Regions from separate parts of the Ciceribacter azotifigens genome, predicted to be linked through region 1. Evidence: riboswitches for the same ligand, from Rfam matches in the RefSeq annotation. Region 1 holds a riboswitch; each other region holds the start of a gene.
What was found. A riboswitch is a leader RNA that binds a small molecule or an ion and turns the genes downstream of it on or off. The one in region 1 is predicted to bind cobalamin.

Region 1 (7,466 bases):
GCCATATCGAAGTGCAGGTCTTCGGCGACGGCCGTGGCAATGTCGTTCATCTGTTCGAGCGTGACTGTTCGCTGCAGCGTCGGCACCAGAAGGTGGTCGAGGAGGCGCCTGCACCGGGCATGACGGACGCTGTACGGGCTGTGATGACCGAGGCTGCGATCGCGGCAGCGAAAGCCGTTGCTTACAAAGGCGCCGGGACGGTCGAGTTTATCGCCGATGGCTCGGGGCCGCTCCGGCCGGACGGCTTCTGGTTCATGGAAATGAACACGCGCCTGCAGGTCGAGCATCCGGTGACCGAAATGGTGACCGGCTACGATCTGGTCGAGTGGCAATTGCGCGTGGCGGCGGGAGAGCCGTTGCCGGTGCAACAGGACGACATCCGGCTTCTCGGCCACGCCGTCGAGGCGCGCCTCTATGCCGAAGATCCGGCGAACGGTTTTCTGCCGCAGGCGGGTCGGATCGATCACCTGGAGTTCGGGAGCGGCGAGGGCATCCGCATCGACGCGGGCGTTCGCGCCGGCGATCAGGTCTCGCCCTATTACGACCCGATGATCGCCAAGGCGATCGCACACGGCAAGTCGCGCGACGAGGCGATCGTCCGGCTGAAGAATGCGCTCAACGCCACGCACATTACCGGACTCACCAGCAATCGAGACTTTCTGCGCGCGCTTTGCAGAGACGAGACCTTCCGGCAGGGACGCATGGATACCGGCGTCATCGACCGGGGCATGGACAGCCTCGTTGCACGGCCCGACGTGCCGGAAAAGGCCATTCTGATCGCGGCGCTTGCGGCCTCCGGTCTCGATCTGAACGGACCGCATTGCGGCTTCAGGCTCTGGGGCGAGGCCAGTCATCGCGTGACCCTGCATGCGGGCGAAGAGGTCATCGAACGCCGCATCGTCTCGGGCGGCGGACGTGTCCGGCTCTCGGGCGGTGAGCGAGTGGTGCTGTTCGAGGATATCGCCTTTGACGGCCGGGCCTTTTCGGCCCGCCTGGTGCGCGAGGACGGCAGCGCCAGGGTCGACGCCCGTATCGCCGTAGATGCCCACAGCGGCGGGCGACACATCTCGGTTCTGCTCGACGGAGAGACTTACGTCTTCGAGAGCCCGGACCCGCTGGAAGGGGAGGATGCCGCGCACCACCACTCCGGCGAGATCCTCGCGCCGATGACGGGCGTCGTCCGCCTCGTCGACGTCGAGGCAGGTGTTGCCGTGAAGGCCGGCGACAGGCTCGTCGTCATGGAAGCGATGAAGATGGAATACACGCTGAGGAGCCCGCGCGACGGCCTCGTCGACGCCGTCTTCTGCACCGAGGGCGGGCAGGCGGAGGGCGGCGCCGTGCTCATCCGGATGACGGAGGACGCGGTCGATGGCTGAGTTCGTCACGGTCTACGAAGTCGGTCCGCGCGACGGTCTGCAGAACGAGAAGGAGATCATTGCGGCCGCCGACAAGATCGCGCTGGTCGACCGTCTTTCCGAAGCCGGCTTCCGCAAGATCGAGGTCACGAGCTTCGTCTCGCCGAAATGGGTGCCGCAGCTTGCAGATGCCGCCGAGGTTCTCGCCGGCATTGTGCGCCGCCCGGGCGTGGTCTACAGCGCCCTGACGCCGAACCTCAAGGGACTGGAGGCAGCACTTGCCGCAAAGGTCGACGAGGTTGCGATCTTCGCTTCCGCGTCGGAGACCTTCAGCCGGAAGAACATCAACTGTTCGATCGGGCAGAGCTTCGAGCGTTTTGCGCCCGTCATGGAAATGGCAAACGCAGCCGGCGTTCCGGTCCGCGGTTACGTCTCGTGCGTCGTCGCCTGCCCCTATGAAGGCATCGTTGCGCCGGACGCGGTGCGGGTGGTCGCCGAACGGCTGGTCGGGCTCGGCTGCCACGAAATCTCGCTCGGCGATACGATCGGCGCAGGTACACCGGACACAGTATCCGCCATGCTGGAGCAGGTCCTGCGGTCGGTGCCGGCCCAGCAAGTGGCGGGGCATTTCCACGACACCGGCAATCGTGCGCTCGCCAATGTCGAGGCCGCTCTCGGCTATGGGCTGAGAACCTTCGATTCCGCCGTCGGCGGGCTCGGCGGCTGCCCTTATGCACCGGGCGCCAAGGGCAATGTCGCAACCGGACCGCTCGTGGAATTGCTTGAGGCCCGTGGGTTCGAGACCGGGATCGATCCGGAGAAACTGAAACGCGCCGAAGCTTTCATCAAGCAGCGGATCGAGCGTCTTTCCAGGAGGAACGCATGACGGAATTCGAAACGATCCTGATCGACACCGACGAGCGCGGCATAGCGCGCCTGACACTGAACCGTCCCGACAAGCATAATGCGCTTAATGCCCGGATGATCGCCGAACTCACGAGAGCTGCAGAAATCCTCGGCGCGGATGAGAGCTTGCGTGCCGTCGTGCTCGCCGGGAACGGGGCAAGTTTCTGTGCCGGCGGCGATCTCGGCTGGATGCGAGAGCAGCGGGACAAGGATCGTGCCGGAAAAATGCAGGAAAGCCGGGCGCTTTCTGCGATGTTTTCGGCACTCAATGCCCTCCCGAAACCGCTGATCGGCCGGGTTCACGGGAACGCCTATGGCGGCGGTATCGGGCTGATGGCAGTCTGCGACATCGTCGTTTCGGTGGGAACCGCCCGTTTTGCCCTCACCGAAACCCGCCTCGGGCTCATCCCCGCAACCATCGGTCCCTTCGTCGTTCGCCGTATCGGCGAGGGCTACGCCCGGCAGGTTTTCTTCACGGCCAAACCGTTCGACGCCGCCTTCGCCCTGAGATGTGGCCTCGTCTCCAGCGTCACGGAACCAGAACAACTGGATGCCTGCGTCGAGGTTGAAGTCGCAGCGATCCTGAAGACGCGGCCGGGGGCGGTCGCAGCGGCAAAAGCGCTTTGTCTGGAACTCGGTGGCCAGAGCCTCTCAGGGCACTTCGAGCGGACCGCGGAACTGCTCACGGACCGCTGGGAAAGTGCAGAGGCCGCAGAAGGCATCGAGGCCTTCCTCGCCAGATAGTAGATGCCTGCATGCCCGGGGAGGGATCTCCCCATCCCTCCCCGAGGCCACTATGACTTCCAGGTGAATGCCGGTGACGGCCCGGCGTCCACGCCGGCTGTCAGGCTGCGCCGCTGTCCACGCCGGCTTCGGCAAACGTGGCCATGCCGAGGTGGCAACGCAGGGCGGCCTTTGCGAGAATTGCGCCCAGCACCGCCCCGGTTCCTTCCCCAAGCCTGAGGTCGAGATCGAGAAGCGGCCGGTGACCGAGGTGGGTGAGAAGTCGCCGGTGGCCGGGCTCCATGGAGGCGTGTCCCACCATGCAATGCGCAAGAGCGTCTACGCCGCTGCAATACAGGGCAAGGGCGGCGGCGGAGCATATGAATCCGTCGAGCATGACCGGGATCGAAAGCAGGCGCGCGGCGAGAATGGCGCCAGCCATGGCGGCGATCTCGCGTCCACCGAGTATCCGCAGGGCGTCCAGACCGTCATCGATCGCCTCCCGATGGCGTTCGACCCCCTCTGAGATGATCTCGGCCTTTCGCTTCAGGACGTCATTGGAGACGCCTGAGCCGCGGCCACACCATTCGACGGCGGGGCCGCCGAGGAGCGCAAGGCACAGAGCCGAAGCCGATGTCGTGTTTCCGATGCCCATCTCTCCGGGACACAGGATGCTGGCATCCGGCCGCACGGCGTGCATTCCCGCATTGAAAGCTTCCAGGAACTCGCTTTCCGTCATGGCGGGCGCGTGCAGGAAGTTCCTGACCGGTCGGGAAAGGTCCAGGGGAACGACCGTCATGCTGGCCCCCAGTTCGGCGCTCAACTGGTTGATCGCAGCGCCCCCTCTCTCGAAATTGAGGACCATCTGCTCTGTGACGACTGGCGGATAGGCGGAGACGCCTGCCTCGGCGATGCCGTGATTGCCGGCGAAGACGCAGGTTTGCGGCCGGTCCATGACCGGCGGGTAGCGCCCTTGCCAGCGGGCAAGCCAGGCGACGGTCTCCTCGAGCCGCCCGAGGCTTCCGGGTGGCTTGGTCAGCATGCCCTCACGGGTGGCGGCGGCCTCCGCGGCTCGCGCGTCGCCTTGTGGAAGCTGGCTTAGCGCCTTTCGCAAGGCGGCGACGGTTTCAAAGGACTGGGTTGGTTGTTGCCCCGAAGTGAGGCTCATTTCTGCAGACATACGGGTCCTCCACGTGACGCCGATCATTCCACCGTTTGCCATCGGGCGGATTTCGGTTGCGGATCAACTCGTCTTCTGACTTCCAGCGTGGCCGGGTTCAGGCACCTTCCCGTCCAGGGCCGGACAGTGGCGGACAAAGCCTCCTGAGACTCGTATCTGGTTACAGCGGCGGGACCGTCTCGGAATTTCACCGAGTTCCGTTAGTTGTCGAAACGTCTGTAACCAGCGCCTTGCCCTTGAGCAACGGATGCTTGCTTCATCTCTGGTAGAATCCGGATACTTCGACACCGAAAAGACCCCTGAATTTGCGCCGTCGCAAAGAGCCTCTTTGGAGACGTTCAGACGGGCATGGGGCGTTCGAGCAAGGCGCGCTGATGGAGGCCGGGCGCATGGCCTCGGCAATGCGTGTATTCTATCGCACCACCCACAATGTCGCCGAGGGAGCAGGTGCCGCGCCGCTCGCCGCCCTTCTCCAGGAGCGCAACGCCATGCGCGGGAAGAGGACCGGCATCATTCTCAGCGGCGCCAATGTGGATGCCGACCTCTTCCGGATGGTGCTCGCGGGGGAGACGCCGCGGGTTGCGTGAGCCGGTCGTCACTTCAACGGGACGGCAAGCCCGCGCTTCAGCGTCTTCAGCACGACGTGGGTGGTGAATTTGCGGACATTCGGGTTCTCGTTCACCAGCCGCTCGGCGAGGGTATCGAAGTCGTCGATCGATCCACAGACGACGACGAGCGTGTAGTCGCCGCGGCCCGTGATGCACCAGGCTTCCTGCACCTCCGGCGTCCTCGCAATCCACTGATGAAGGTTGGCCATGAGCTCCGGCCGGTCCCGCTCGAGTTCGAGCTCGACGAGCAGGGTGACGCCGAGTCCCACCTTTTTCGGGTCGACGATCGAGACGTCGCCGAGGATGACCTTCTGCTCCCGCAACCGCTGCAGCCGCCGCTGCGCCGAGGACGGCGAAAGACCGGTGCGCGCAGCGATGTCCTCGATTGTCGCGCGGGCATCCTCCTGCAGGATGGCCAGGATCTCCCGGTCGACGGCGGTGACGTGTTCGGGTGATCCATTCGAGGTTGCGCGCTTTCTGGGTGAACTATCCATCTGGCTGGCTCTGTTTGACGAATTTTCCCGATCCGGACAGCTATGCTGCCCACATGACTGATTTGCAACATCTCCCCAGCATCGACGGCATCCTTTCCGCCTATGACGCGATCGATCCACTCTTTGTCGACACGCCGCTCATCCGGCATGACGCAGCCGATGCCGAACTTCGGCTCACGCTTCACGCCAAGGTGGAGACGCTGAACCCGCTCCGTTCCTTTAAGGGGCGCGGAACCGATTGGCTTCTCCAGACGATGTCGTCCACCGGCATTCCGCTCGTGGCGGCCTCTGCCGGAAACTTCGGCCAGGGGCTCGCCCATGCGGCTGCCAAGCGGGGACGCAAGGCGATCATCTTCGCGGCGACAAATGCCAACCCGCTGAAGATCGCCGCCATGCGCGGGCTTGGAGCCGAGGTGCTCCTCCACGGCGAGGATTTCGATGCAGCGAAGGTCGAGGCGCGCCGCTTCTCTGCCGAGAAGGGTTATGCCTTCGTCGAGGACGGCGCCCATGCGGCTATCGCCGAGGGTGCTGGCACGATCGCACTCGAGCTCACGAGGCAGAGCGAGAAACGTGGCATCGCGCTCGACGCCATGCTCGTGCCCCTCGGCAATGGTGCTCTTCTGACGGGCGTTGGTACATGGATCAAGGCGAGGATGCCCTCTTGTCGCGTGATCGGTGTCGTCGCCGCGAAAGCCCCGGCGATGCTCCTTTCCTGGGAGCGCGGCGAGTATCTTCCAACACCGTCGGCACCAACGAGCGCCGACGGTATCGCCGTTCGTGAACCGGTCCCATACGCGCTCGAATCGATGAAGATGACAGTCGACGATGTATGGACTGTCGGCGAAGAAACGATCCGGTCGGCGATGCGCTTTTGCCAGCAGCACTACGGCCTCGTCGTGGAGCCCGCCGGCGCGGCCGGTGTGGCCGCCGCACTGGAACACCGGCAGAGGCTCAAGGGAGAATCCGTCGCGACGATCCTCTGCGGCGGCAACGTGCCGCAGTAGCCAAGCAAAATCCAGAGCGGACTCATGCTCCGCTCTAGTGACATGGCTTCGACAGGCTCGGACGAGAGGAGTGAAGAGCTAGTCGAACTCGATGAGCAGCTCTGCGGGATTTGTTTGACCTTCAGATCACTGGAGGAGAGGCTTGTCGTCAGCAGCGTCGGTGAGCGTTTGGCCAACATCCGGCGGCGATGCCGGCTTTTGCGGATCCTCGACGACATGCAGCGGCGCGGAGATGGTCGTTGCCGCGACCGTGCCGATCGTGCGGGCGGTCCCGCCGATCACGGCCGCTACGCCATCGCCCAGTGTCACCTGGGAATCCGTCAGTGTTTGTCCTTTCATCAGCCGCCCGCCGATGAGCTGGACGATGTCCGCGCTCTCCGCGAATTTTGCGTGATTGAGGCTGTCGCCGGTATCGAGTTTTGTCAGGTCAACGACGGCGATGCCCGCCTGCTCGAACTTGGAGCGATAAGGTTCGTCGGCGGGATTAACCGAACCGAGGCGCTGTACTCTCCCGGTAATCAGGCTCGAAACCGCGAGCGCTTTGTCATCCTGAGATACGAAGATCGTGAACCTGGCTGTGTGGCGCCCCATCTCGACGAATTGCTTGGCAAAGACCTGGATGTCGATGTCCGGCGACGCCAGAATGACGTTGGTGATCTTTGGGTTCACCTGACCATGACGGATGCCCATCTGACGTAACGCTTCCATCGTGAGCCATGTCCCCATCGAGTGGGCGAGAATCGTGATGTCTTTCACATCCGGATTCGACGCGAGGACCTGCAGCGATTGCTCCAGGGCCGTCCGGGAGTAGTTGGCGCTCTCCTTGTCATACTCGTAGGCCGTAAGCCTGGCGCGAGAGGGCCAGGTGAAGAGGATCGGAGCAGCCTGCATTCGGCTGTCATGGACAATCTGGGCAAGGCGAAAGACAGAATCCTCATATTTGTTATTGTAGCCGTGAACGAAGACCAGCGCGTGTCCGCCCGAGACGTGTTGCCTGAACCACGCGGTTGCCTCGGATAGGGTTTCGATCTGTTGCACGCGCGTGACCGCGAAATCCTTGGCCGGGTTCGGTGGCAATTGTCGGGGCCACTGCACGGTGCCGGGCTCCCTTCGCTGCGGAATGGAAACCGCGACTTCCGTCAAAAACGGTTTCGGGCTGCGCTCGCCGTTGAACAGGGTTCCGGGGTCACCGGACG
Region 2 (7,466 bases), on a different contig from region 1:
GGCATTGTGCATCAGGCGCAGCCACAGGCGGCGATCGATGCCTTCGCTTCGGCGCTCAGCGCCTACCGGACGCCGTTCGAACTCGCCGCGCTGCACGTGGTGACCACGCTGACCGGTTCGGCGATCCTGACGCTCGCCTTCGCCGAAGGCTTCCTTTCCGTTCCCGAGGTCTGGGCACTCGCCCATCTCGATGAGGACTGGACGGAGGAGCATTGGGGCGTGGACGAGGAGGCGCAGGCCCGCCGGGCCAAGCGCTTCGAAGAGATGGACGCCGCGGCGCGGCTGTTCCGGGCCGTGCGGGCTACCGCTTAACGCAGCGCTAACCATAATGATGACAGGCTTCTCCGAAGCGAATCGGGGTCGGATCAGCCTGTCATGTTTCTGCGGTTCTGCCATGCCGCCATCGCCCTTCTCCTTTCCGCGCTGCTGTCGTCGTGCAGCATCGCCGGGGCGGGGCTTTTCACGTCGCCCAAGGTCTATGACGTCCGCGACCTGACAGTGCTTGCCGATATCCGGGTGCCGAAGGTGGTAATCGTCAGTACCGACAGCCGCATTGCCGCGGCGATCGCTGCGACCGTGCCGCGGCCGGAGGCGCCGCCGGTGGTACTTTCCGTGCGGATCGGCTCCTACAGGCCGGACATTTCTCCGCTCAACCGCCGCAGCGAGGCGACGGTCACCGTAACGGCCGTTTCGGTCATAGACGGTTCGCCCGTCGCCACCGCAACCTTCCCGGTGATGAGCGGAACGGAAAATCCGGATTTCGAGGCGGAGGCGCTCGCCGAAGTGATTGCCGCGCGCATTCGCTCGCTCTTCGCACTGACCATGCCGTCGGGCCGACGGTGAGGATGATCGCCACGGTCTGCACGGCCGATTCCCTTCGAATTGACTTCACTGCCGCTTGCGCCTAAGCAGTTTCTCATTCGGATGGTTTCCGCGCCGTCGATTGCGGGGCGGAACGCAAAAGGGAATGCGACGGTGGGGACCCAAGCCGGGCCTGCCAATCGCAGCCGACCCCGCGACTGTAGAGCGGTGAGGGTCCTTCATCCGGCGAGCCGGAATATCCGCGACGGGTCCGCAAGAGGTGGACGGCGGGTTCTTCGGCGAAACCGGAAAAGCCACTGGAGTGGCGACACGAACAGCCGGGGCCGGGACGCCTCTATTTCTACGAATCGTCCGCCCTTCGTGTCGCCTCGAAGCTCCGGGAAGGTGAGAGAGACCCGCTGGCGCTAGGCGCCTCAACCGCGAGCCAGGAGACCTGCCACCCGTGCCGGGCTTTGAAAGCCCATCCTGGGGAAAAGTCCCCGTTGCCAGCACGGAGGTTGTCGTGGCGACATCTTGTGACGGCGGGATCGTGCGATCCCGCATTTCCACATTCTTTCTGGCGGGCCGCGCGCCCGGCCTCTTCCTATGTCCGTCTTTCCGGCGCTCTGCCGCTGAGGTCCGCCCTTGAGCGCGGCTGACGGCCACTGCGTCTTCGTGCTCGGCGGTGCCCGTTCGGGCAAGTCACGGCATGCGGAGACGCTTGCCGAGGCGAGCGGGCTCGAACGCCATTATGTCGCTACCGGACGCGCCTTCGACGACGAGATGCGCGAACGCATTGCATTGCATCGCGAAGGTCGCGGCGGGCTCTGGACGACCCATGAGGAGCCGGTCGACCTCGTCGGCGTTCTCCGGCGCATTGATGCGCCGGGTCGCGTCGTGCTCGTCGACTGCCTGACGCTCTGGGTCACGAACCTGATGCTGGACGAACGCGATGTCGCCGCTGAAAGCGCGCGCCTCGTCTCGGTCCTGCCGACGCTTCAGGCGCGGCTCATCCTCGTCTCGAACGAGGTCGGGCTCGGCATCGTGCCGGAAAACCGCATGGCGCGCGAATTCCGCGACCATGCAGGACGGCTCCATCAGATGGTCGCGGCGGTCGCGACCGAAGTCTATTTCGTCGCGGCGGGACTGCCGCTGAAAATGAAGGGTTGAACCATGCTGCAGCAGAAGATCCCGGCAACCGTCATCACCGGCTTTCTCGGCGCCGGAAAGACAACGATCATCCGCAACATGCTGATGAACGCCAACGGCAAGAAGATCGCGCTCATCATCAACGAATTCGGCGACCTCGGGGTCGACGGCGAGGTGCTGAAGGGCTGCGGTGCCGACAATTGCACCGAGGACGACATCATCGAACTCACCAATGGCTGCATCTGCTGCACAGTGGCCGACGATTTCGTGCCGACCATGCAGCGTCTGCTGGAACGCGACGAGCGGCCGGATCACATCGTCATCGAGACCTCCGGCCTCGCCCTGCCGCAGCCGCTGGTCGCCGCCTTCAACTGGCCGGACATCCGCACCCGCGTGACCGTCGACGGCGTCGTGACTGTGGTCGACAGTGCCGCGGTGGCGGCCGGCCGCTTTGCCGACGACCACGATCGGGTCGACGCGATGCGCGAGCAGGATGCCTCGCTCGACCACGACAGCCCGCTCGAGGAGCTCTTCGAGGACCAGCTCACCTGCGCCGACCTGATCGTTCTCAACAAGACGGACCTTCTGGACGGTGAGGGGATTGCCGCGGTCCGCTCCGAGGTGGCCGGTCGGATCAACCGAAAGCCGACGCTGATCGAGGCGAGGAACGGTGAAGTTCCGGCGATCGTGCTTCTCGGCCTCGGTGCCGGTTCGGAGGCCGATATCGAAAACCGCAAGTCGCATCACGAGCTGGAGCACGAGGCAGCGCACGCCTCCGGCGAGGGACACGACCACCTGCATCACCACGACCACGACGAGTTCGAGAGTTTTGCGCTGCGGCTTCCGGCGATCGCCGATCCGGCCGCTTTCGTCGAACGGCTGAGGGCCATCATCGAGGCACACGACATCCTGCGCCTCAAGGGCTTCGTCGACGTGCCCGGCAAGCCGATGCGGCTCGTCGTCCAGGCGGTCGGCTCGCGGATCGACACCTATTTCGACCGACCCTGGGCCGCCGGCGAGAAGCGGGAGACCCACCTCGTCCTCATCGGTCTGCACGAATGGGATTTCGCGGCAGTGGTCGAGGCGGTGGAGAAGGCGGCGGGTTGAAAAACGGTTTAACCATGGTGCGAAGCGTTACCCCCCTCTGGCCTGCCGGCCATCTCCCCCACAAGAGGGGAGACCGGAATGCGGAGACGCTCGGTCGTTCCGTCAGCAGTGAAGACGGGCGGTCGTTCGGAGCATGGCTCAGAAGGGTCTGGCAGCAGGCGCGACTTGTCGGCTTCCGATCTCCCCCCTTGTGGGGGAGATGGCCGGCAGGCCAGAGGGGGATGTTGTCAACGCGATACGCCTCGACGCGAACTCTTGGAGAAGCGAAGCAGCCATGCATCTTCTCCTAGCCCAGAAAGGCTCGATCAGCGACGGCGAGGAGGCGATCGACCTTGGCCAGAGCGCCGGCGACATCGTCTTCCTGACGGCGGCCGACACCGAGCTTTCGGCGATCGCCGCGGCCGTGCGGTTGCGCGGCGAGGCCGGTCCGAAGTGGCGTCTCGCGAGCCTGATGGCGCTGAAACATCCGATGTCGGTCGACACTTACGTCGAGCGGACGGCGCGCCATGCCCGGCTGATCGTGGTCAGGGCGCTCGGCGGCGCGAGCTACTTCCAGTATGCGCTGGAGGCCCTGCACGCAGCGGCACAACGGTCGGGCGCGATGATCGCCGTGCTTCCGGGTGACGACAAGCCGGACGAGGGGCTTTCGAGCTTTTCCAACCTGGCGGCGGAGGACCTCGCCGCGCTCTGGGCCTACCTGATCGAGGGCGGCGATGCCAATGCCGGCGGCTTCGTCGCCTATGCCGAGGCGCTCGTCGCCGGAGCCGAGAAGCCGGAGCCGGCGCGGCCGCTGCTGAAAGCCGGCATCTGGTGGCCGGGTCGCGGCGTGGTCGGCACGGAGGAATGGGGGCGGTGTAGCGGTTTTGTCCAAGCGTCGACGCCCGTCGTTGCCATCTGCTTCTACCGCGCGCTCGTCCAGAGTGGCGAGACGAAGCCGGTGGAGGCGCTGATCGAGGCTCTCGCGGCCGAAGGGCTCGTCGCCTTGCCGGTCTTCGTCTCGAGCCTCAAGGATGCCGTCTCCGTCGATACCCTCAGGGCAATCTTTGCCGATGCGCCGCCCGCGGTGGTGATCAACGCAACCGGTTTTGCCGTTTCCGCGCCGGGTGCAGAACGACGCGCGACCGTGCTCGACGAGGGCGGGGCCGTCGTTTTGCAGGCGATCTTCTCGGCGTCCGCAAAGGAAGCCTGGCAGGCTTCGAGCCAGGGCCTTTCGGCGCGCGATCTCGCCATGAACGTGGCGCTCCCCGAGGTCGACGGACGGGTGCTTGCCCGCGCCGTCTCGTTCAAGTCGGCGGCCCGGTTCGACGAGCGCGTCGAGGCGAACATCGTTACCCACGAACCGGAGCCGGGGCGAACCGCCTTCGTCGCAGCGCTCGCCGCCCGCTGGGTACGTCTCAGGCAGACGTCGGCGGCCGGGCGACGGGTTGCGCTTATCATGGCGAACTATCCGAACCGCGACGGCCGTCTCGGCAATGGTGTTGGTCTCGATACCCCGGCCGGGACGATCGAGGCGCTGCGCGCCATGGAAAGGGCCGGCTACGCCGTCGGCCAAGTGCCGGAGAACGGCGACGCCCTGATGACGCATCTGATGGCCGGACCGACGAACGCCGCGAATGACGGTCGGGAGATCCGCGAAACGATTTCCCTGAATCAGTACAAGGCCTTCTTCGAAAAACTTCCGAGAGCGATTCAGGACGAAGTGACCACGCGCTGGGGGGCGCCGGAGAGCGATCCCTTCTTCGTCGACGGGCGGTTCGCGCTGCCGCTGTCGCGCCTCGGCAACCTCGTCATCGGTATCCAGCCCGCCCGCGGCTACAATATCGATCCGAAGGAGAGCTATCACTCTCCGGACCTCGTGCCGCCGCACGGCTATCTCGCCTTCTATGCGCATCTGAGGACGGTCTTCGACGCCCATGCGGTGATCCATATGGGCAAGCACGGCAACCTCGAATGGCTGCCGGGCAAGGCGCTCGCGCTGTCCGAGACCTGCTATCCTGAGGCGGTTTTCGGTCCCTTTCCGCATCTCTATCCCTTCATCGTCAACGATCCCGGCGAGGGTACGCAGGCGAAGCGGCGGACCTCGGCCGTCATCATCGACCACCTGACGCCGCCGCTGACGCGCGCCGAAAGCTACGGTCCGCTGAAGGACCTGGAGGCGCTGGTCGACGAGTATTACGAAGCCGCCGGCGGTGATCCGCGCCGCCTGAAGCTGCTGAAGAAGCAGATCCTCGATCTCGTCGCCGATATCGGCCTCGATGAAGACGCCGGGATCGCCAAGGGCGAGGCGGAGGAAAGCGCGCTCGAGAAGCTCGACGCCTATCTCTGCGATCTCAAGGAAATGCAGATCCGCGACGGGCTGCACATTTTCGGCCTTGCGCCGGAAGGCCGGCTTTTGACCGACCTGACCGTCGCGCTGGCCCGCGTGCCGCGGGGCCTCGGCGAGGGCGGCGACGCCAGCCTGCAGCGCGCGATTGCGGCGGATGCACTTGGAGAAGAAAAACCCTCCCCAACCCCTCCCCACAAGGGGGAGGGGCTTCCGCTTGCGCCCGACGCTTCCGTCGAACGCCAAGGCCAGTCGCGGTTGCTCTCCCCCCTTGCGGGGGAGATGGCCGGCAGGCCAGAGGGGGATTTTTCGCACAAGCAGGCCGTCTTCGATCCCCTCGATTGCGTGATGTCCGATCCGTGGGACGGACCCCGGCCGGCGATCCTTGCCGATCTCAGCGACGCCCCCTGGCGCACCAAGGGCGACACGGTCGAGCGCATCGAACTGCTCGCCGCAAGGCTGGTGGCTGGCGAGGCGACGTGCCCCGACGCGTGGGTGCGAACCCGCGCGGTGCTCGACGAGATCGAAACACGGCTGAAGCCGTCCGTCACCGCCTGCGGTCCGGCCGAACTTGAGGGCCTGCTTGCCGGCCTTTCCGGCCGCTTCGTGCCACCTGGACCCTCCGGCGCCCCGACGCGCGGGAGGCCGGATGTTCTGCCGACGGGCCGCAACTTCTACTCAGTCGACAGCCGTGCGGTGCCGACGCCGGCGGCCTATGAGCTCGGCAAAAAGTCCGCCGAACTTTTGATCGCCCGCTACGTGCAGGACCACGGCGAGTGGCCGACCTCGTTCGGGCTGACCGCCTGGGGAACCTCGAACATGCGCACGGGCGGCGACGACATCGCCCATGCGCTGGCGCTCCTCGGCGTCAAGCCGCTCTGGGACATGGCGTCTCGCCGCGTCACCGGCTTCGAGATCGTTCCGCAGGCCGTTCTCGGCCGGCCGCGCGTCGACGTCACGCTCAGGATTTCCGGCTTCTTTCGCGATGCCTTTCCCGAACAGATCGCCCTTTTCGACCGTGCCGTCCGTGCCGTCGGCGCGCTCGACGAAGACGCGGCCGACAACCCGGTCGCGGTCCGCATGCGGGAGGAGGCCACGCGGCTGCGCGGAGCGGGCATGGACGAGGCCGCAGCCGCCCGCCGTGCCGGCTACCGCGTCTTCGGCTCCAAGCCGGGCGCCTATGGCGCGGGCCTGCAGGCACTGATCGACGAGAAGGGCTGGGAGCGCCGCGGCGATCTCGCCGAAGCCTATCTCGTCTGGGGCGGCTATGCCTATGGCGCCGGGGAGGAAGGCAAGGCCGAACGCGGGCTCTTCGAAGAGCGGCTGCGATCGGTGCAGGCGGTCGTGCAGAACCAGGACAATCGCGAGCACGACCTTCTCGACAGCGACGACTACTACCAGTTCGAAGGCGGTATGACCGCGGCGGTCGAGCATGTGTCCGGCCATCGGCCGAGCGTCTATCACAACGACCATTCGCGCCCGGAACGGCCGGTCGTGCGCTCGCTGGAAGAGGAGATCGGCCGCGTCGTGCGGGCCCGCGTCGTCAATCCGAAATGGATCGAGGGCGTCATGCGCCACGGCTACAAGGGCGCCTTCGAGATCGCCGCGACCGTCGATTACATGTTCGCCTTTTCAGCCACCACCGGTGCGGTGCGCGACCATCATTTCGAAGCCGTCTACCGGGCCTTCATCCTCGACGAGCGGGTGCGCGATTTCATGGCGGAGAAGAACCCGGCGGCGCTGGAGGAGATGTCGGCACGCCTGATCGAGGCGATCGACCGAGGGTTGTGGACGCCGAAGAGCAATTCGGCCAAGTTCTCGCTCCTGGAACTAGCTTCGGCGGGAGAACATCATGGCTGAACTTTCCGGTCGCTGCCTGTGCGGCGGCGTGCGTTTCAAAGTGAACGGCGAAGTCCTTAGCGCAGGTCATTGCCATTGCGAAAGCTGCCGGCGGGCGACATCGTCTCCCGTCACCACCTTCTTCACTGTCCGGCGCAGCGATGCCGAGATCGGCGGCGAGAGCTTGCGATTCTACGCCTCGTCGCCGGGCGTGAGACGCGGCTTTTGCGGCAATTGCGGCTCGCCG
Region 3 (7,466 bases), on a different contig from region 1:
ATATGGGCCATACCGCGCGTTACGGACGCGCGGAAGGCCCGGAGAAGGTCATCTTCTCCTCCTAAGAGATTTATAGATCCTTTGTGTGTCAACGTTTTTTCTCGGCGGCGAGAAAAATGCCGATTTGATGTGCGCCGTCAGGACGCCGGCGCGGACAGGCGTTCGACCTGTTCCGGGAAGAAGCGCTGGGCGCTGAAGCCTTCGCCGAACATCATGTCGTGCTGCAGGTAGCGGTAGTCACGGACGACCGGGTCGAGCTTCTTGCCAGCCTTCGACCAGTCGGGGACAGAGCCGCCGGCGCGCTCGACCAATTGATGGCGGTCTATGGCTTCGTAACGCGCGTGGACCGTGCCGAGGACGCCGGTGTAGAAGGGATGTTCGTAACCGGCGAGCTTGACCACATGATAGGAGAGGAAGGCGGGGCTTACGGAGCCGAGATCCTTCTGGACGCCCTTCTTCGAGGACCAGACGACCAACGGCGTTTCGTGTTCGCGCTTCATGATGTCGAGCGGAGCCGAGCGGGTGGCCACCTGGTCGGGCATATAGCCGCTTTCCGGATAGACGGTGCCGAGTGGCGGCAGGTGGTCGCCGAAGATGACGACGATCGTCTCGCGGCGGCGCTTCTTCGCCCAGTCCATCAGCATCTTCAGGCTCTGGTCGGCCTCGCGGACGCCCTGGGCGTAGGTCGCAAGCGATTGCGTGCTTGCCGGCGAGAGGGTCGGGCCGTCGATCGCGACGGTGTTCTTGGCATAGCGGTGCGGCTCGTAAGGGCCGTGGCCTTGCAGCGTCACACCGAAGAAGAAGAAGGGCTTTTCACTGCGATCGGCCGCGCGCATGAGCTCCTTGGTGAACGCTTCGTCGGAGGCGAAGATACCGCGCTTGTCCATCACCGGCATGTTTTCTTCCGACAGGAAACTCTCGAAGCCGAAGGCCTCGTAGACGTTGGCGCGGTTCCAGAACCAGCTCTGGAACGGATGGAACGACTTGGCGACGTAGCCCTTTGAGCGGAAGAAGGTGGCGAGCGACGGAACCGGACCGCGGACATACTGCTGATACGGAATGCTGCCGTAGGGCAGGAACGCGTTGGAGAAGCCCGTCAGCGCCTCGAATTCGACATTGGCCGTCATGCCGCCGAACTCGGGCGAGAAGACGTTGCCGGACGAATTCTTGCGGATTGTCGGCATCGGATCGGGCGAGAGCCGGACATTGCTGAGCCGGGTCGGATCCCAGAGCGACTCGCTCATCAGCATGATGACGTCGGGGTGCTCGCCGGTATCCGCCGCGGGGAGCGGCGCGCCCTGCGGGATGTTGTCGATCGCCTGCGCACCGTAGCCTTCCGGCGCGGTGACGTTCGCCATCGGCAGGTTGAAGGCAAAGGCGAGCAGGAAGCCGTTGTGCAGATAGTTCTCACGCTGGTCCCACATCATCGGGATAATGTTCAGGCGGTCGCGCAGCGGCGAATATTCGGCATAGTCCATCAGCGAGAGGAAGCCGCCGATGAGCGGCACGCCGACTAGCAGGCGGAAGAGCTTTGCCGGACGGGAGAGCGACGGAAAGCGGCGCCATGCGAAGAACCACAGATAGACGAGCGCGACCAGGGCTGCGACCAGAAAGCAGGCGATTGCTACCGCCAGATAGGGTCGTGCTGCCACCATGACCGGCAGCAGTTGCAGGATCTGGCGGCCGAACAGCATGTCGCTCGGATAGAGCGGGTCGGACAGGAAGAGCTGCTTCTGGGCCGATATGAAGGCGGGAATGACGGCGAGCGGTACCAGGACCAGCGCCGACTGGTAGGCGCGGCCGAGAAGCGCGTCGGTTGCAGCAAAAAGCAGGAAGAGGATGCCGACCGCTGCCGGGCCGGGACGGTCGGTGGCGATCAGGAAGCGCAGGGCTTCGTGGAGATCGCCGCGGGCAATCCACTCCGTCGTAAGCACCGTCAGTATGGCGAGGAGCAGAAGATTGCCGAGGCGAACAGCCGCCCACGCATAGCCGTCCCGTCGGTTCGCCTTCGCGGCGACGGAAGCGACGGCCCTGTCGGGCGTGATGGAAATAGCCGGATCGGAAACGATCTCAACCAAGGCACTCTCCAAATTTGGACGGCATGTCAGAAAACTGTCGTTCCTCTGTCACATAACTGTAATGAACGCCAGATGAACCGGCCGTTCATGGGAGAGTTCCCCGCTGTTTTCCGCGCTGGATTTGGTCTTGTGGCGTTGCGGCTGCGTCCGGCTCGCGTTAAACGAAAGGTATGAGCGACACTACGAACCGCCCCGACATTCTTCGCATTGCAATCGCGCAGTTCAATCCGACTGTCGGCGACGTCGCCGGCAATCTCGCCAAGGCTCGCGAGGTGCGCAGCCAGGCTGCCGCCGCCGGCGCCGACCTCGTGCTTTTCACCGAGCTCTTCCTATCCGGCTATCCGCCGGAGGATCTTGTACTGAAGCGAGCTTTCCTCAGGAACTGCCTCGCGGCAGTTGAGCAACTGGCGGCCGACACCGCCGACGGCGGGCCGGGGGTGGTCATCGGTTTCCCGCGGCAGGGCGAGAAAGGCCGGCACAATTCGGTTGCCGTCCTCGACCGGGGGCAGATCATCGCGACCCGCGACAAGATCGACCTGCCGAACTACGGCGAATTCGACGAGAAGCGCGTCTTCATTGCCGGTGAGATGCCGGGTCCTGTGAATTTTCGAGGAATCCGCATCGGTATCCCGGTTTGCGAGGATATCTGGGGCGATCTCGGCGTCTGCGAGACGCTCGCCGAAGCGGGAGCGGAAATCCTTCTTGTGCCGAACGGCTCGCCCTACTACCGCGCGAAGATCGACGTGCGCTACCAGATTGCCCTGAAGCAGGTGATCGAGTGTGGACTACCGCTCGTCTACGTCAACCAGGTGGGCGGGCAGGACGAGCTCGTCTTCGACGGCGCAAGCTTCGCCTTCAACGCCGACAAGTCGCTCGCCTTCCAGATGAACCAGTTCGAGGCCGAGCTCCTGGTCACGACCTGGAAGCGCAGTGCCGACGGCTGGCGTTGCGACGAAAGGCACATCGCCCACGTGCCGGAGGAGGCGGAGGCCGACTATCGTGCCTGCGTGCTCGGTCTGCGCGACTACGTCAACAAGAACGGTTTCAAGAGCGTGGTGATCGGCCTTTCGGGCGGCATCGATTCGGCGCTCTGTGCAGCGATCGCGGTCGACGCGCTCGGCGCCGAGAGGGTGCGGACCGTCATGCTGCCCTACCGGTACACCTCGGAAAGCTCGTTCTCGGATGCCGCGGCCTGCGCCAAGGCGCTCGGTTGCCATTACGACATTGTGCCGATCGGCGAGCCCGTCGATGCCTTCATCTCGGCGCTCTCTGAGCTCTTCGAGGGAACCGAACCGGGCGTCACGGAGGAGAACCTGCAGGCGCGCACGCGCGGCACGATCCTCATGGCGATCTCCAACAAGTTCGGCGCCATGGTCGTGACGACCGGCAACAAGTCGGAAATGTCGGTCGGCTATGCGACGCTCTACGGCGACATGAACGGCGGCTTCAATCCGGTCAAGGACCTCTACAAGATGCAGGTCTACGCGCTTTCTGGCTGGCGCAACAAGAACGTGCCGCAGGGCGCGCTCGGGCCCGCGGGCGAGGTCATTCCGGCCAACATCATCTCCAAGGCGCCGTCCGCGGAGTTGCGGCCGAACCAGACCGACCAGGATTCGCTGCCGCCCTATCCAGTGCTGGACGACATCCTCGAATGTCTCGTCGAGCAGGAGATGTCGGTCGAAGAAATCGTCGCGCGCGGCCACGACGTTGCGACCGTCCACCGGATCGAACATCTGCTCTACCTTGCCGAATACAAGCGCCGGCAGTCGGCGCCTGGCGTCAAGATCACCCGGAAGAACTTCGGCCGCGACCGGCGCTACCCGATTACCAACCGGTTCCGGGACCGCTGATCCCGCCGATCCCGACAGGAGGCGAGCATGCGCAGTTCCGTAGAGATATTCGACTGCAAAAGCCGCACCTCCAGGGTCGTCTGGCAGACGGAGGCGCTGGTCGAGGCACCGAACTGGACGCCGGACGGTGTATATCTGGTGATCAACGGCGACGGCCTGATCTACCGGCTGCCGATCGATGGAAGTGTGCTGCCGGAGCGGATCGATACGGGCTTTGCCGGCGCGTGCAACAACGACCACGGGCTTTCCCCCGATGGCACCATGCTCGCGATCTCCGACAAGACCGAACACGGCAAATCGTGCATCTATGTCCTGCCGGCGGCGGGCGGCGTGCCGCGGCAGGTGACCGCGAGGCTGCCGTCCTACTGGCACGGCTGGTCGCCCGACGGGTTGCAACTCGCCTATTGCGGAATCCGCGACGGCGAGTTCGGCATCTACACGATCTCCGCCGATGGGGGCGAGGAGAGGGAGCTGATCCGCGGCGGCGGGCACAATGACGGCCCTGATTATTCGCCGGACGGGCAGTGGATCTACTTCAACTCCGATCGCAGCGGGCTCATGCAGATCTGGAAGATCCGGCCCGACGGCACCGGGCTCACGCAGGTGACCGACGACGGCCTTGCCAACTGGTTTCCGCACCCCGCACCGAAAGGCGACGCGCTCGTCTTCCTCTCCTATGGGGCGGATGTCGAAGGCCATCCGCGCGACAAGCAGGTTTCGATCCGGCGGATGGATATCACGACGGGAAAGACGGAAACGCTCATCGAGCTCTTCGGCGGACAGGGCTCCTTGAACGTGCCGAGCTGGTCTCCCGACGGCGACGCCTTCGCTTATGTCCGCTATTTCCCCGTCGAGTGAAACCGGGTTGCACGTAGTCGGACTTGCCACCGGCGGCGAACTGTGAACAATCGGCTGCGTCAGGTGCCCGCCGGCAAGGCGGGAGAATCGGGAATCCGGTGACAATCCGGAACGTGCCCAACGCTGTGTGGCGGATGCCTGTCGCAAGGAACCGGTCTTCCGGTTCGCGTCACTGGCCTTTTGGCCGGGAAGGCGGCGACGGGCAGCGGAAGCCGAGTCAGAAGACCGGCCTGGCAAGATAGACTTGGCCCGCGCGGACGGCGGGCGGTCCTTTGCATTGTTGGGGATTTGACGATGCCGGACGAGCCGATGGACCATATGGTCCGAGCCGGCGCCTTCTCCGTTGAGGAGCGCGCCACCATTTACAAAGCCATAGAGACCCGCCGCGACGTGCGCGACCAGTTCCTGCCGGACCCTCTGCCGGACGATCTCGTCTGGCGGCTGCTGTCCGCTGCCCATCACGCGCCGTCGGTCGGCTTTATGCAGCCGTGGAACTTCATTCTCGTGCGCGATGCCGAGCGGCGCGAGGAAGTCTGGCGTGCATTCAGCCGCGCCAATGACGAGGCCGCCGGAATGTTCTCGGGCAAGAAGCGTGAGGACTATCGTGCGCTGAAGCTCGAAGGCATCCGCAAGGCACCCCTCGGCATCTGCGTAACCTGCGACCCGACGCGCGGCGGTCCGGTCGTCCTCGGCCGCACGCACAATTTCAGCATGGACCGCTACTCGACCGTCTGCGCGATCCAGAACCTCTGGCTTGCGGCGCGCGCCGAAGGCGTCGGCGTCGGCTGGGTCAGCATCTTCCACGAGGACGAGCTCAAGCGGATTCTCTCGATCCCGGAGCATGTCGAGGTGATCGGCTGGTTCTGCCTCGGCTACGTGGACGCGCTTTACGGAGAGCCGGAGCTGGCGGTGAAGGGCTGGCGGCAGCGCCTGCCGCTTGAGGATCTGGTTTTCTCCGAAACCTGGCAGGAGAGGTCCGTCGGCTGAGATCCGACGGACGCCGCAGGCATCCGTGCCCTACTGCTGAATGGGTTGCGGGCCGGAGAGCGCAGGATGCCTGAGGTCGATACCGCTCGTCTCGCTGGGGATGAAGACGGGGCCGACCTGGCGCACCTTCCTCTCCGCCGGGTCGTAAGGCCGCTCGACGGGCGCGGACGGAGCGGCTTGCTGGGGAAGCGATTTGCCGGTCGTCTTCAGGTCGATGACGGAAGAGCCGTAGTCGGGGACGTTCGCGCCGGCCGCCTGCTCCTTCATCTTGCGATAGAAGTCCGTGAGATTGCAGGTGCAGGAGGGTTGCTCGCCCTTGCGCCGGCTCTGGTAGGAGAACGCCGTCGGCGACTGCCGGTAGGGCCTGCCTGTCACGGTCGAGATCATCTCGCCGCTTTCTGGTTCGGTGACAGAACGGAAATAGAGCTCGGTCTCGATGCCGGGGCACATCTGCCGGCAGAGCTCCGCGTCGCGCCGGAAAGTGAGCGGCGTGGTATTCGAGGAGATCGGGAAGAAGGCCCCGTCGCAGCTGCGCACGCAAAGCGTCTGCAGGTCGCCGGCACCGTTCTGCCAGCCGCCCGTCGGCAATCCGTCCGTACCCACGCGCGGCGCCACCATGTCGAGATAGGGGGTGCGCGGAGGATCGGCAGGCGTGGTATCGGCCTCCACCGGCTCGTCGTCGCAGCGGTTGGCGTCCATCGTGTCGAGAATCTTCTGTCGGACCTCGTTGCGCTGCGTGCCACCGCTTCGCGCGGCATCGCGCCTGTCCGCAAGCTGTTGCTTTTCCGCGTCCAGCCGTTTGATGTCGGCGGAAAGCGCGACGCATTCCGGACGGTTCATCGCCGCGTAGTCGGTGACGCTCGGCGACCCACAGCGCAGGTCGAGGAAGCGCTGGCGGGCCTTGCGAATCTCGAAGTTTTGCCTGGCGATAGCGCTGGAGAAGCGTCGCATCGCTGCGGTATCTCCGACCACCTCCGGCTCGCTCACGAGGCTCGCGCGCAACCTGTCGCAGATCATCGACGCATGGGAGACAGCCGGAACAGGAAGGGTCGCAAGGACCATCACGGACAGCAGGGCGAGACTACGGCGGTACGGCAATTGGCGTTCCCGATCGGCGAATGACAGGCGTTGCTCGGATCGACTTGCCTATAGGCGCAATCATCATAGCTGGCGAGCGTCATTCCGCCAACCGGAAGCTCAATTTTGGCTTAACAGACAGCGCCGGCCGGAAGCTTGCCTCCGGCCGGTACCAGACCGGCGAACGCGACCGCCGTCAGGCGGCGCGGGCCTGTTCGAGCGTCATCGGTTCTGCCAGCACACGCTGGTCGATTCCGGCGACCTCCTTCATCCGGTCGAGCAGGTCCTGGGTCACTTCCCAGGCGATGGCGACCGCGTAGACGGAGCCGATCTTCTGCGGATCGGCGATCCGTTCGCCGGGGCATCCCATGCGGCGGAACATGCGTTCCAGGAACACGTCGGTCACCGTAACGATGTGCGTGAGCCCGGAGGCGATCCCGAGTTCGCCGACACCGCACATCAGCTCGGCGGCGGCAATCGTCACCTGGTTGGACGCACGGTCCTGCGAGATTTCCGGATCGATGCAGAAGCGGCTCGATTCCCAGATCGCGGCGCTGCGGATCGGCGGGTTGTCGCCGAGCAGGACCGGAAACGTGTCGTCGAGCATGTTCGGACC

Region 2: linked by a shared signal. The riboswitch ahead of cobU (bifunctional adenosylcobinamide kinase/adenosylcobinamide-phosphate guanylyltransferase) and the one ahead of cobT (nicotinate-nucleotide--dimethylbenzimidazole phosphoribosyltransferase) in region 1 are both predicted to bind cobalamin.
Region 3: linked by a shared signal. The riboswitch ahead of bluB (5,6-dimethylbenzimidazole synthase) and the one ahead of cobT (nicotinate-nucleotide--dimethylbenzimidazole phosphoribosyltransferase) in region 1 are both predicted to bind cobalamin.

What each region holds. Positions count from the first base shown of each region.
Region 1 is NZ_JBLQTA010000006.1:18,958-26,423, forward strand. It holds gene ACM6UT_RS10820 (acetyl/propionyl/methylcrotonyl-CoA carboxylase subunit alpha) at 1-1,376, shown strand, start outside; gene ACM6UT_RS10825 (hydroxymethylglutaryl-CoA lyase) at 1,369-2,241, shown strand; gene ACM6UT_RS10830 (crotonase/enoyl-CoA hydratase family protein) at 2,238-3,005, shown strand; gene cobT (nicotinate-nucleotide--dimethylbenzimidazole phosphoribosyltransferase) at 3,106-4,164, opposite strand; cobalamin riboswitch at 4,235-4,363, opposite strand; gene ACM6UT_RS10840 (hypothetical protein) at 4,554-4,751, shown strand; gene ACM6UT_RS10845 (Lrp/AsnC family transcriptional regulator) at 4,760-5,266, opposite strand; gene ACM6UT_RS10850 (threonine ammonia-lyase) at 5,320-6,270, shown strand; gene ACM6UT_RS10855 (alpha/beta hydrolase) at 6,397-7,466, opposite strand, start outside.
Region 2 is NZ_JBLQTA010000004.1:117,606-125,071, reverse strand. It holds gene ACM6UT_RS07945 (ATP12 family chaperone protein) at 1-312, shown strand, start outside; gene ACM6UT_RS07940 (hypothetical protein) at 376-843, shown strand; cobalamin riboswitch at 909-1,277, shown strand; gene cobU (bifunctional adenosylcobinamide kinase/adenosylcobinamide-phosphate guanylyltransferase) at 1,447-1,971, shown strand; gene cobW (cobalamin biosynthesis protein CobW) at 1,975-3,057, shown strand; gene cobN (cobaltochelatase subunit CobN) at 3,332-7,240, shown strand; gene ACM6UT_RS07920 (GFA family protein) at 7,233-7,466, shown strand, end outside.
Region 3 is NZ_JBLQTA010000004.1:232,125-239,590, reverse strand. It holds gene ACM6UT_RS08495 (LTA synthase family protein) at 138-2,078, opposite strand; gene ACM6UT_RS08490 (NAD+ synthase) at 2,249-3,928, shown strand; gene ACM6UT_RS08485 (TolB family protein) at 3,956-4,786, shown strand; cobalamin riboswitch at 4,831-5,034, shown strand; gene bluB (5,6-dimethylbenzimidazole synthase) at 5,081-5,773, shown strand; gene ACM6UT_RS08475 (DUF2865 domain-containing protein) at 5,804-6,871, opposite strand; gene ACM6UT_RS08470 (acyl-homoserine-lactone synthase) at 7,047-7,466, opposite strand, start outside.